Neorhizobium galegae: one gene and its partners. The protein of the gene in region 2 interacts with the protein of the main gene of each other region in a pairwise test. Links are inferred from orthologs where the notes say so. Each region holds a gene or a part of one and is shown on either strand. Other genes may lie near its edges. The genes, in order: LZK81_RS01340, dnaE and dnaQ.

What was found.
Region 1: the proteins of dnaE (region 2) and LZK81_RS01340 interact in binary tests that used the Escherichia coli proteins (3 or more experiments, as listed by UniProt). The link is inferred for Neorhizobium galegae from one-to-one orthologs.
Region 3: the proteins of dnaE (region 2) and dnaQ interact in binary tests that used the Escherichia coli proteins (3 or more experiments, as listed by UniProt). The link is inferred for Neorhizobium galegae from one-to-one orthologs.

What each region holds. Positions count from the first base shown.
Region 1 is NZ_CP090095.1:288,357-292,449, forward strand. Bases 564-3,512 are described here. They hold LZK81_RS01340 (DNA polymerase III subunit gamma/tau), read right to left. Parts: upstream 3,007-3,512; coding sequence 1,120-3,006; downstream 564-1,119. Other genes in these bases: LZK81_RS01330 (LysE family translocator), read right to left, coding at 564-749; LZK81_RS01335 (YbaB/EbfC family nucleoid-associated protein), read right to left, coding at 779-1,102; LZK81_RS01350 (HIT family protein), read left to right, coding at 3,276-3,512. In the rest of the region: LZK81_RS01325 (MOSC domain-containing protein), read left to right, coding at 1-141; more of LZK81_RS01330, read right to left, coding at 138-563; more of LZK81_RS01350, read left to right, coding at 3,513-3,683; nudC (NAD(+) diphosphatase), read left to right, coding at 3,680-4,093. UniProt on the Escherichia coli protein: Part of the beta sliding clamp loading complex, which hydrolyzes ATP to load the beta clamp onto primed DNA to form the DNA replication pre-initiation complex.
Region 2 is NZ_CP090095.1:1,631,798-1,636,976, reverse strand. What follows is about bases 112-4,146. They hold dnaE (DNA polymerase III subunit alpha), read right to left. Parts: upstream 3,810-4,146; coding sequence 312-3,809; downstream 112-311. Other genes in these bases: LZK81_RS08175 (L,D-transpeptidase), read left to right, coding at 112-250. Outside these bases: more of LZK81_RS08175, read left to right, coding at 1-111; LZK81_RS08165 (ABC transporter ATP-binding protein), read right to left, coding at 5,042-5,179. UniProt on the Escherichia coli protein: DNA polymerase III is a complex, multichain enzyme responsible for most of the replicative synthesis in bacteria. This DNA polymerase also exhibits 3' to 5' exonuclease activity. The alpha chain is the DNA polymerase catalytic subunit.
Region 3 is NZ_CP090095.1:1,015-5,157, reverse strand. What follows is about bases 1-2,999. They hold dnaQ (DNA polymerase III subunit epsilon), read right to left. Parts: upstream 1,853-2,999; coding sequence 1,148-1,852; downstream 1-1,147. Other genes in these bases: LZK81_RS00015 (shikimate dehydrogenase), read right to left, coding at 2,453-2,999; coaE (dephospho-CoA kinase), read right to left, coding at 1,845-2,456; secB (protein-export chaperone SecB), read left to right, coding at 619-1,095; LZK81_RS00035 (FxsA family protein), read left to right, coding at 18-533. Outside these bases: more of LZK81_RS00015, read right to left, coding at 3,000-3,313; LZK81_RS00010 (Maf-like protein), read right to left, coding at 3,306-3,899; LZK81_RS00005 (pyruvate, water dikinase regulatory protein), read right to left, coding at 3,932-4,143. UniProt on the Escherichia coli protein: DNA polymerase III is a complex, multichain enzyme responsible for most of the replicative synthesis in bacteria. The epsilon subunit contain the editing function and is a proofreading 3'-5' exonuclease.

The DNA of each region.
Region 1 (4,093 bases), 1.3 Mb from region 2 along the record:
CGCCACCAACTTTATGCCGGCGAGCGCGTCATGATCGCGGAAATGCTGGCGGCCGTCGGCAGGAACCTGTCGGAAACCCAGCGAGCCCGCTTCCTGGCCGCCCCAATAGGCCACCGCTGGAGGCCTACTTTCGAGACCTAGCGGGTCGCGATCGCCGCTGCCGCACTCGCCATGGCGCCGGCCGAAATCCGGTTGGCGATCCTCACGGCCCGGGGGCTCTTCAGGAACTGGCGGGCCTTGGCGGCAAGCAGCACCCAGGCAAGATCGACGACCACGAGCACCACGAACATCGCGGCGACCAGTTCCAGCCAGCCGGTCAGCGTCACGCCGCCGAGATCGATGATCGAAGGCAGCAGCGCCACATAGAACATCATGATCTTCGGGTTGCCGAGCGTCACGGTGAGGCCGGCGAAAAACATCTTCAACACCGAGCGATTTTCCGGAAGGTCTTCGCCGGAGCTGGCAGGTTCGGTGAACCACATCTTCCAAGCGAGATAGAGGAGGTAGGCGACGCCGATCCACTTGATGGCCACGAAGACGGCATGGAAGCTTTCGGCGATGGCGGCAAGGCCTGCGACCGCAAACGAAAGCCATATGGCCTCGCCGACCCACATCGCCGCGAGAAACGGCAATACGTCGCGATAACCCTTGGACAGAACGCGCGCCACGAGCGCGGCTATGCTGGGACCAGGCGAACCTGCGGCGACGAAAAGTGCCGCTGCGAAAACCAGAAGTGACGTCAACGTCATCGGAGCTCCCCTATTCCCTCGGACCAGGATCAGAACGGCATCTTGAAGCCGGGCGGGATCGGCAGGCCGGCGGTCAGTTCCTTGGTCTTTTCGGCGGCGATCACCTCGGCGCGCTCCTTGGCGGCCTTGTGGGCGGCGACGATCAGGTCTTCGAGGATCTCGACATCGTCTTCCTTGAACAGGGACGGATCGATCTTGAGGCCGAGCATGTCGCCCTTGCCGTTGAGCCGCACGGTCACCAGCCCGCCGCCGGATGTGCCTTCGACGTCGAGAGCGGCGATTTCCGCCTGCATCTGCTCCATCTTGGCCTGCATTTCCTTGACCTTGCCCATCATGCCCATGATGTCGCGCATCTGTCTGTCCTCTTCTCTTATAGTTCGATGTCGTCGCCGGGCAGGATGTCGCCCTCTTCGGATTCCGCGGTCGCCGGTGCCGGCAGGTCCTCGGTCTCGCTTTCATCCTCTTCGCTGGCGCGAATGCGCACGTCGGTGATCCTGGCGCCGGGGAACTGGGCAAGGATCGCCGCCACGTCCGGATCGGCGCGGGCGTCGGTGAACTGCGCTTCCCGCACGCTCTTTTCGGATTCGACCAGCGTCGGCTCGCCGGCCTCGTTGCTGAGCGTCACCCACCACGTGATCCCGGTCCATTCCTCCAGCCGCGCCTTGAGGTCGCCGGCAATGGTCTTCGGCGCTTCGCCGGAAAGATTGATCTCCAGCCGGCCCGGCTCGATCTTCACCAGCCGCACGAAATTGCGCAGCAGCGCCTTCAGCCGCGGATCGCGGTTCTTGGAGCAGAGATCGGCGATATCCTGGATCGAATTGACGGGTACCTTGGGAACTGGTTTTTCGGCTGGCTGTTCTTCCGCGCGGCCGACGGGCATTTCGCGCGGCGTCGTATTCGGCACGGCCTGCAGCATCGCGGTCGGACCGCCGGAAGGAACGCGCGGGCTCGCCATTTCCGTGCCGCGCGCATTCACTGGCGATTGCGGCGGAGAAACCGGCCGCCCACCGCCACTGCCATTCGGAACCGGTGCCCGCTGGCCGTCGCCGTTGCTGAAATCGGCAAGCCTTCGGGCAGCATCTTCCGGCGAGGGAAGATGGGCCGCGTGCGTCAGCCGGATCAGCACCATTTCGGCCGCACCCGCCGGGCGCGAGGAATTTTCGACTTCCGGAATGCCCTTCAGGAGCATCTGCCAGATGCGCGACAGCGTACTCACCGCGACGCCTTCGGCAAATTCGCGGCCGCGCACGCGCTCCACTTCGCTGATCGAAGGATCGCTGGCGGCGTCAGGGATATATTTGAAACGGGTGGTCAGATGGGTGAAATCGGCAAGGTCGGTCAAAACCACGACCGGATTGGCGCCGGCCTCGTATTGCGCCGTGAATTCCGAAAGGGCAGCCGTCACGTCGCCGCGCACGATATGCTCGAAAAGGTCGACGATGCGGGCGCGGTCGGCAAGCCCCAGCATGCCGCGCACGGTCTCCGCGATCACTTGGCCGCCGCCATGCGCAATTGCCTGGTCGAGCAGCGACAGCCCATCGCGCGCCGAGCCTTCCGCCGCACGTGCGACCATGGCGAGCGCTTCCGGTTCGGCCGGAATGCCTTCCTTTTCCAGGATGGTCGTGAACAGGCCGACCAGATCGGCGGCGCTGATTCGGCGCAGGTCGAACCGCTGGCAGCGCGACAGCACGGTGATCGGAACCTTGCGGATTTCGGTCGTCGCGAAGATGAACTTCACATGTTCCGGCGGCTCTTCGAGCGTCTTCAACAGGCCGTTGAAGGCCTGAGTCGAGAGCATGTGCACTTCGTCGATGATGTAGACTTTGTAGCGCGCCGAGACCGGGCGGTAGCGCACCTGCTCGATGATCTCGCGGATATCGTCGATACCGGTATGCGAGGCGGCGTCCATCTCGATCACGTCGACATGCCGGCCTTCCATGATCGCCTGGCAATGTTCGCCGGGGATGCGCAGGTCGATGGTCGGCTTGTCGATGTCTGGCGTCTTGTAGTTCAGCGCGCGGGCGAGGATGCGGGCGGTCGTCGTTTTGCCGACCCCGCGAACGCCGGTCAGCATATAGGCCTGGGCGATGCGTCCGGTCTCGAACGCGTTGGTCAGCGTCCGGACCATCGGCTCCTGGCCGACCATCAGGTCCGAAAAATCCTTGGGACGGTATTTGCGGGCGAGCACCCGGTATCCGCTGCCTGCGGCGGGGTTGGCTGCGGGAGTGCTTGGAGATGTGGGCCCGGTATCGCTCATTCAGTCCTGCCAGCCTGCGCGGGCCAATCCTGAGCACGGTCTTGACCGGGCCGGAAGCTGACCAAGATGGTAGTACAAGTAAAAGGGTGGGAGGCTGGCACGGCGACCCGTGCCTGGCTCGTTAGGGCTGCTTCCTTCCGGACCTGACCCGGTTGGCGAGTGGCTCGTCCACCACCAACCTCCCAACGTCCATATCGTCAATAACGCTTCCAAATGCAAGCCAACCCTGTAAAAAACTGCTATCGAACAGAAAAACAAGGGAGGAAAGTTTGAGCGAATTCGAACTGGACGGGAGGATAACCCGCGATTCCGATCTTGTGAGCGTGCTCACCCTCTGCCAGCTCCGCATCCAGAACGACAGCCGCTGGCCCTGGCTGGTCATGGTGCCGCAACGCGCCGGCATGACCGAGATCTTCGATCTTTCGCCCGCCGAACAGGCGCTGCTCTCGGTCGAGGTCAACAGGGTGGCCGCTGCCCTGAAGACGGTGACCGGCGCCACCAAGATCAATGTCGGCGCACTCGGCAATATCGTCCGCCAGCTGCATGTCCATGTCATCGCCCGGTTCGAGGGCGACCCGAACTGGCCCGGCCCGATATGGGGTTTTGGCCAGCCGGTGACATATGAAGAGCAACAAAAGCAAGATTTTCTCAACAAACTGGTTGAAGCCCTTTCATGACCGCGACCCTTTTCGACACCGACTCACCCCATCCCGAACCGAGCACGCTGACGGCTTTTTCCGGCAACAAGCTGGATCGCCGGGCCGAGTACCGTGAGGACGATTGCGTCGAGAAGGCGCTCGCCGTGGAAGGCGCCCATATCCTCGCCTTCACCGGCAGCCGGCTGATCCTGAAGCACGACAGCCAGATCCTCGACCCGCTGTTCTCGCCTTACGAGCTTGCCGAACTGAAGCCGGATTTCGACAACGCCGTGCTGCTCGGTTACCACGAGACCGGCGAGCCGCGCATCGCCGTGCCGATGCTGATCCCGGCGGAAGAACTGGCAAGCCACTACAAGCCGACCGAGGCCCGCGCCCTCTTCCGCGATCAGCTGATCGAAGGCGAGTTGCAAGGCGAGGTCGCCCAGGCG
Region 2 (5,179 bases):
CGCGCAGGCCCTCGCCCGCATCGAGATCCCGGCCGATATCCGCGACCGGATCGAAACGCTGATCAGCGACGGCTCGTCTCTGACGATCAACGATCAGGGCATCGGCCAGGATACCGGCGACGGCACCGATTTCATCACCGTCACCCAGCCGGTGCAGCGGGTGGCTGAAGCACAGGCCTCCATCACAAGGCCGCAGCCGATCAGCCAGCGGCGGACGGCGGCGAAGCCCCGCGCCTACGGCCTCTACTGAGGCCCTTGTTTCTACGCATGTCTTTATCGCAAAACCGCTGCACACTTTTGCGCGACATGCGTTAGACCAGCTCGACATCGAGAACGCCCGGCGCTGTCCGCAGCGCCGCGGCGATTTCCGGCGAGATGCGGTATTTCTCCGTCAGCTCCACCTCGATCTCCCGCTTGCCGTCATCCTTGATGATGACGAAGGATACGAGCCCGTCGCCTCTCGCGTTGAGATGCCGGGCAACGGCGCGCATCGGGCCTGAATCGCGCACGAAGACGCGCAGCGCCTTCTGCATCTGCACCGACTTCTCCTCGAGCGACTGCGCGGTCTGGATGCGCAGGCCGATGCCTTCCGGCCGCTCCTCCGCCTGCACGGTGATGACCAGCGACTTGCCGGGCTCCAGCAGGTCGCGATATTGCGCCAGCCCTTCCGAGAACAGAACCGCCTCGAACTGGCCGGTCGCATCCGAGAAGGTGACGATGCCCATCTTGTTGCCGGTGCGGGTCTTGCGCTCCTGCTTGCCGGTCACCGTTCCGGCCAGCCGGCCGGCGGTGGCGCCCTGTTTCACGGCCGCCGAAAAATCCGCGAAATTCTGGACGCGCATCTTCGCAAGCACACTCGCATAGGCATCCAGCGGGTGGGCGGACAGATAGAAACCGAGAACCTGATATTCGCGCATCAGCATTTCGGACGGCATCCACGGCGTAAACGACGGGAAGATCAACGTTTCCGGCCCGGAAGCGGAGGATGAGCCGAACATGTCGTGCTGGCCGCTGACCTTCTCCCCTTGCGCACGCTGCGCATAACCGATGATGCGGTCGAGACCGGCGCTGAGCTCGGCGCGGTCGCGGCCGAAACAATCGAAGGCACCCGCCGAGATCAGGCTTTCCATGACGCGGCGGTTGACCTGTTTCGGATCGATCCGCAGGCAGAAATCCTCGATGCTGGCAAACGGCACGTCGCCGCGCACTTCGGTGATGTGGTCGACCGCCGACTCGCCGACGCCCTTGATGGCGGCCAGCGCATAATAGATCCTGTTGTCGCCGGTCTCGAACTGCCGGAACGAGGTCTGCACCGACGGCGGGATGACCGCGATGCCGAGGCGGCCCGCATCCTGCCTGAAGTCGTTGAGCTTCTCGCTGTTCGACATATCGTAGGTCATCGACGCGGCGAGGAACTCGACCGGGTAATGCGCCTTCATGAAGGCCGTCTGGTAGGAGACGATCGCGTAGGCCGCAGCGTGCGATTTGTTGAAACCATAGTTCGCGAACTTGGCGAGCAGTTCGAAGATGTTGTTGGCCTGCGGCTTGGAGACGCCGTTCTTGATGGCGCCATCGACAAAGCGTTCGCTCTGCTGGTCCATTTCCGCCTTGATCTTCTTGCCCATGGCGCGGCGCAGCAGGTCGGCCTCGCCGAGCGAATAGCCCGACAGCACCTGGGCGATCTGCATGACCTGCTCCTGGTAGACGATAACCCCTTGGGTTTCCTTCAGGAGATGATCGATCATCGGATGGATCGACTCGATCTCCTCCTCGCCGTGCTTGCGGGCGTTGTAGGTGGGAATGTTCTCCATCGGGCCCGGACGATAAAGCGCCACGAGCGCGATAATGTCCTCGATGCAGTCCGGCCGCATGCCGATCAACGCCTTGCGCATGCCGGCACTTTCCACCTGGAACACGCCGACCGTCTCGCCGCGCGAGAGCATCTCGTAGGTCTTGGTGTCGTCGAGCGGGATCATGGCCAGATCGATCTCGATGCCGCGCTTGCGGCAGAAATCGACGGCCGTCTTCAAGACTGTCAGCGTCTTCAGGCCGAGGAAGTCGAACTTTACGAGGCCGGCCTGCTCCACCCACTTCATGTTGAACTGGGTGACCGGCATGTCCGAGCGCGGGTCGCGGTACATCGGCACCAGCTTCGACAGCGGCCGGTCGCCGATGACGATGCCTGCGGCGTGGGTCGAAGCGTGGCGGTAGAGGCCTTCGATCTTCTGGGCGATATCGAGGAGGCGTGCGACGACCGGTTCCTTGTCGGCCTCCTCCTGAAATTTCGGATCCTCCTCGATCGCCTTCGACAGCGGGGTCGGGTTGGCCGGGTTGTTCGGCACCAGCTTGCAGATCTTGTCGACCTGGCCATAGGGCATTTCGAGCACGCGGCCGACGTCGCGCAGGGCGGCGCGCGCCTGCAGCGAACCGAAGGTGATGATCTGCGCCACCTGCTCGCGGCCGTATTTCTGCTGCACGTAACGGATCACCTCTTCGCGGCGATCCTGGCAGAAGTCGATGTCGAAGTCCGGCATCGAGACGCGGTCGGGATTGAGGAAGCGTTCGAACAGAAGCGAGAAGCGCAGCGGATCGACGTCGGTAATGGTCAGCGCATAAGCGACCAGCGAGCCCGCACCCGAGCCTCGGCCGGGGCCTACCGGAATGCCCTGCTGTTTCGCCCATTTGATGAAGTCGGCAACGATCAGGAAGTAGCCCGGGAACTTCATCTTCTCGATGACGCTGAGCTCGAAGTCCAGCCGCTCGCGGTAGTCCTGCTCGGTATAACCGAGCGTCATGCCGAGCGTCGCGATACGCTCCTCGAGCCCTTCGACGGACTGGCGGCGCAGCTCCTCCGCCTCGGCGCGCTCGGCTTCCGCCGGATCGTCGGTGGCGCCGGTGAAGCGCGGCAGGATCGGATTGCGGGTCTTCAGCACGAAGGAGCAGCGCCGCGCGATCTCGACCGTGTTTTCGAGCGCCTCCGGCAGGTCGGCGAACAGCTTCGCCATCTCGGCACGGCTTTTCAGATAGTGGTCCGGCGTCAGGCGGAAACGGGTATCGTCCGAGACGATCGCGTTGTGAGCGACCGCCATCAGCGCATCATGGGCATCGTAATCGGCCTTGGTGGGAAAGAAGGCCTCGTTGGTCGCGACCAGCGGCATGTCGTGGTCGTAGGCGAGCGTGACGATCTTGTGCTCGTGGCGCCGGTCGTAGGCGCCATGGCGCTGCAGTTCGACATAAAGCCGGTCGCCGAAGATCTCCTTGAGTTTCAGGAGCCTTGCTTCGGCAAGCGTGGCATTGCCTTCCTTCAGGGCCACGTCGACCGGACCGGTGCCGGCGCCGGTCAGGGCGATCAGGCCTTCTGTGCCGCCGTCCTCCAGCCAGGAGCGGCTGATATGGATGGACTGATGCCCCTCGTCGCCGAGATAGGCGCGGCTGATCAGGTCGACGAGCCGTTCGTAACCGACGGCATTCGCCGCGAGCACGACGATCGTCGGCAGCTTGGCGAGCTGCTGGTGGCTGTTACGGCGCTCGTCGGACTGGTCTTCCATGTCGATCGAAAGCTGGCAGCCAATGATCGGCTGTAGGCCGTCGCCGATCGCCTTCTGGGCGAATTCCAGCGCAACGAAGAGATTGTTGGTATCGGTTATCGCGATCGCGGGCTGATTGTCCGCGATTGCCTTCGAGAGGATCTTCTTGAGCGGCAGCGCGCCTTCCAGAAGCGAATAGGCGGAATGGACGCGAAGGTGAACGAATTGAGGGGTGGTCCCCAGCTTTTCCGATCCCGATTTTACGTCCGCTGTATCTGCCATGTCTGCGCCATATCCATCTCATGAATCAGGCTATTGTCCGGCGCAGGGACTTGAGAGTCCAGTTCGGATTTCCCCCCTCAACGCCTTTCGGCCGAGGGGCCGGATCACATGGCCATCATGATCATGGAGAGGCTGGCCACGAAGGTGGCGATGGAAGCGAATGCGGCAATGTCACGAAGCAGGTCAGTCATCGTCGTCTCCCGTGTTCTCTTATGTTTTTAATTTGTTCTCATTTTGTTTGGGAGTCAATAAAAGAACAGACCGGAAACAAACATACCTCGATATCCTCCCTCACCTGGTAAACAAGGCGTTAACGGTGGGATTTTCGGCCGGATCGGCGCATGCGGATACATCCGGACTGGGTGACCATCCGGGCATGAGCAATTTCGGACGGGGCGCTGAAAGCTGCCTCGTAAGGTAAGTAATAAGTGACACCTCTCAGCGCCCCGTTCGGCGGTTTATGCCCACGACTCCGGTCCCTCTGCCGTGGCTCTTCCGGACGGTGTTCGTATGACCCGGGACGCCCCATCCGATTCGATCGGAAATGCTTCCATGGATCTCCGCCGGTTTCTCCGATGCCCTCGGGTTATCCTCGGGTTTAACCCGAGGACGAGGGTCGGTCGGACTTTGAAAAATCCGGCGACACCATCCGGTCAGCCACCATGTGTGCCGCACAGGCACGTCCGGCGCGCGCTTTCGGGCTTCAAGAGACGAAGGCTCGGTCCGTTGCCTTCATCTCTCCCCGTTGTCCCCGGAGGGAGACCATTTTCCGCGAACCCGAACGCCAAGGTTTTGCGTCTTGCCCTTGACGTCCGCGCCGGTCCCGCCTCGCCGGCACGCCTGCCGGTATATCCGCGACGGAACGGCGGGATTGTAGGCACGGGCCGGGAGGGCGGGGATGAGAGGGGATGTGGATTGGGGTTAAGGTGCCGAAAAGGTGGGAGGAGGTGTTCGGGAGCATCCCCGCTGGGCGTAAGGGCGATCGCATATGGAACGCGACAGCGCGGCATTCCTAACCCTCCCCCTTGTGGGGAGGGTGGCCGGCAGGCGGGAGGGGTTTTAACGCGGAGCGAAGACCCCTCCCCAACCCCTCCCCACAAGGGGGAGGGGCTCCACGCACCGCCCCACGCCTTCATATGCGATTGCCCTGACGTCAAGACTCGGAGATGGTCCGGCAGGAGGATGAGGGGCATGGCAGGAGGTGGGCGCTATGGGTGAAGCAGCCCGCCTCTTCACATCTCGACGACCTTGCCGCCTTCGATCGTCACGCGGCGGTCCATGCGGCTGGCGAGGTCGTGGTTGTGGGTGGCGATCAGGGCCGCGAGGCCCGACTGGCGCACCAGGGCCTCCAGCGCGTCGAAGACATAGGA
Region 3 (4,143 bases), 1.6 Mb from region 2 along the record:
ACGACACAGGGAATATCATGCGCTTCTTTCTCGTGCCGCTCTTTCTGATCGGCTGGCCGCTCGCCGAAATCGCGGGCTTCGTGCTCGTCGGCAAAGCAGTAGGCCTCTGGGCGACGCTCGGTCTGGTGATCGGTACCGCAGTGCTCGGAGCCCTTTTGCTGCGCAACCAGGGGACCCAGATCCTGAGGAAGATTTCGACCGAGAGCCGCGACGGTCGCGCGCCTGGCCGCGCCCTGATCGACGGCGCGATGATCGTCGTCGCCGGAATCCTGCTGCTGCTGCCTGGCTTCCTCACCGACATCATCGGGCTGGCGCTGTTCATTCCCTTCGTGCGCAGCCTGATCTGGTCTGTGGTCGGCCGCCGCATCGTCGTCGTCCGTTCGCCGCGCAGCGAAGGCTATCGCTACGAAAGCCCGAGGCCTTCGCCGGAGGCCAAGAAAACCGGACCGGTGGTCGATCTCGACGAGCAGGATTACCATCGCGATCCCGATGCCTCTTCGCCCTGGGCTGGCCCCAAAAGCAAGGAACCTTGAGAGGTCCTGCGGGTTGGCCAGGGTTGTAAGCCCCCAGACGAAATGTTAGAGGGCCTCAACGCTCCAAAGCCTCGAGGAAATCCCAATGGCAGACGATAACAACCAGGCCGCAACGCCGTCCCTCAACATCCTGGCGCAGTACACCAAGGATCTCTCCTTCGAGAACCCGGGCGCTCCGCGTTCGCTGCAGGCGCGCGACAAGGCGCCGGCGATCAACATCAATGTCAACGTCAATGCCAATCCGCTTTCCGACGCCGATTTCGACGTTATCCTGACGCTGAACGCCGAAGCCAAGGAAGGCGACAAGATCGTCTTCGCGGCCGAACTGGTGTATGGCGGCGTCTTCCGCATCACCGGTTTTCCGCAGGAACACATGCTGCCGCTGCTCTTCATCGAGTGCCCGCGTCTCCTGTTCCCGTTCGCCCGCCAGATCATTGCGGACGTCACGCGCAATGGCGGCTTCCCGCCGCTGATGATCGACCCGATCGACTTCGCGCAGATGTTCACGCAACGCATGGCCGAGGAACAGGCCCGTTCCAAGGTTCAGGTGCTGGACAGCTAAGCCAAAATTTTCCAGATTTGACGAAAGAGCCCGGGCTTCGACCCGGGCTTTTTTATTCGGCCGGCTTGTACTTCAGCCAGACTGCCTTGTCCTTCAGCGACGTGACCATGGCCGCATGCGCTTCGATCTCGGCTTCGGTCAGCCGGGGGCCAAGAGGCCGGGGACGACCCGCAACCTCGATTACGACTTCCTCGACCTCGATCACCGTCGAAGACCGCTCGTTACCCATCAGGCCGAGCGCCGTCTGCCGGCCGCCGGTCATCTCGATATAGACTTCGGCGAGCAGTTCGGAGTCGAGCAGCGCGCCGTGCTTGGTGCGATGGGCATTGTCGATACCGTAGCGACGGCAGAGCGCATCAAGCGAATTCGGACCCATCGGATGTTTGCGGCGGGCCATGGCCAGGGTATCGATGACCTGGTCGGACATCACGGGCGGCAGGCCGAGACGGCCGAATTCCGCATTCATGAAGCCCATGTCGAAGGTCGCATTATGGGCGATCCACTTGGCGCCATCGAAGAACTCGATGATCTGCTGCGCGACATCCCCGAAGCTCGGCTTATCCTTCAGGAACTCGTCGGTAATGCCGTGCACGGCAAGCGCGTCCGGATGAACCTTGCGGTCGCCCGGGTTGATATAGAGATGCAGCGTTCTCCCGGTCGGGAAATTGTTGATCAGTTCGATGCCGCCGATTTCGATCACCCGGTCGACCTTCGATTCGAGGCCCGTGGTTTCCGTATCGAAGATGATCTCACGCATGTGGCTTTTTCTCGCTCGTCTTCCCGGCCTTCAGAGATGCGATGATCTCGCGAACCCGTTTTCTCGCCGCGTCCAGTCCAAGGCCCGTATCGACAAGGAAATCGGCTTTTTTCCGTTTTTCCGCATCGGGCATCTGACGGGAGAGAATCATCGCCAATTTTTCCTCCGTCATGCCGGGACGCGCAAGCACCCTGTCGCGCTGTATCTGTGGATCGCAGGTGACAACGACAATAACATCGACGCGATCCGCGCCCTTCACTTCGAAGAGAAGCGGAATATCGAGGAGCACGAGGTCAGTGCCGGCCTCTCTGTGGCGGGTCAGGAAATCGACTTCACGCTTGCGGACCAACGGATGGACGATCGCTTCGAGGACCGGGAATTTTTCAGGCGACGCCGAAAGCTGGCGGGACAGTTCCTGACGGTCGACGACATCATCCTTGACCGTGCCGGGAAACGCCTCACCGACGGGTGCCACCGCATCGGTACGGTAGAGATCGTGGACGACGGCATCGGCGTCATTCACCGGGACACCCTCTTCCGCGAACATTTTCGCGGTCGTCGATTTTCCCATTCCGATGGAGCCGGTAAGGCCGATGACGATCATCCGTGGTTTTCCATATCGGCGATGACGAGGTCGCGAAGGGTTTCATCGACAACCGGGCGACGGTCGAACCATTTTTCGAAGCCGGGCACAGCCTGGTGCAACAGCATGCCGAGCCCGTCGACAGTCGCGAAACCCTGTTCTTTGGCCTGGACGAGCAGCGGCGTTTTCAATGGGACGTAGACGATATCGGTGACGACCGCGCCGGACGCCAACGGCGCGAAGTCGATCTTCAGCGCTTCTCCGCCGTCCATGCCAAGCGAGGTCGTGTTCACAAAAAGGCCTGCTCCGGACATGACCTCGTGCAGCGCCTCGACAGGATGGGCATGAACTTTCGCGCCGAACCGATCGGCGAGTTCCTCGGCGCGTGAAATTGTCCGATTGACCACATGGATCTCACTGACGCCGCGATCCCGTATCGCCTGGATGACGGCGCGGCTTGCGCCGCCCGCGCCCAAAATCACAGCGCGGTCGATCTTGTCCCAGCCCGGATGTCGGTCGTCCAGATTGGCGGTGAACCCGTGGCCGTCGGTGTTGGTGGCATGCAACAGGCCGTCTTCCATCCAGAGCGTGTTCGACGCGCCAAGCTCTTCCGCCAGATCATCCGGCCGGTCGGAAAGCTTGAAGGCAAGCTCCTTGTGGGGAATGGTGACATTGCCGCCGCGAAAGCCGGAGCTTCCGTCTTTCAGCGATTGGATGAAGGCGGGGAAGTCTGCTTCGGTCACGGCCTCGGGCCTGTAGGTCCCGGCAATTTCGAACTTCTTCAGCCAATAGCCATGGATCAACGGGGAACGGGAATGTTTCACCGGCCAGCCGGTTACGAAAGCATTAACCAAAAATGTTTCACGTGAATCAGCCATCGATCGCTCCCAGTTCGCGGAGCTTTTCGAGAAGCGGCAGCATGGGCAAGCCGAGTATGGTGAAATAGTCGCCCTCGATCCCCGAAAACAACTGGATGCCCTCCCCTTCCAGCTGATAGGCCCCGACACTGCCGTAGACCTTTTCCCCGACCCGCGACAGGTAACGGTCGACAAAGGTATCATTTAGCTTCCGGACAGTGAGATCCGCATGGGCGACATGTTCCCAGACGATCTCGTTGTCACGCACAAAAGCGATTGCGCTGTTCAGGCGATGGGTTCTGTCCGAAAGGGAAAGCAGATTCTCTTTCGCTTCGGCAAGGGTCTTCGGCTTGTGATAGACACGGCTTCCGAGCGACATGGTCTGGTCCGAGCCGATCACCAAGGCGCCGGGGAAATGGCGGCTCACATCCACCGCCTTTGCCTTGGCGAGCTTCAGCGCCACCTCATCGGGGCTTACGCCCTCCAGTCCGGCTTCGATTTTCCGCTCGTCGATATCCGCCGCCCTGCTTTCAAAAGCGAGGCCGGCATTTTCCATCAGCATCCGGCGAAAAGGGCTGGAGGAGGCGAGTACGAGCGGCACTGTCACGGAAATCTCCCAAAGGCTGCGAGCGGATTCGCTTAACGCAGCTTCGGGCGTAGCGCAACGATTGCGGCTGCCGTCTCCTCTATCGACCGGCGGGTTACGTCGATGACAGGCCAGTTCTGGCGGGCGCAAAGCGCGCGAGCGTATTTCAGCTCCTCGTTGATCGTCGCACGGTCCGTATAATGGCGCCGGTCGAAGCCTTGGGTGACACCGAGTTCGCGGTGTTCACGCACCTGGCTAATCCGAT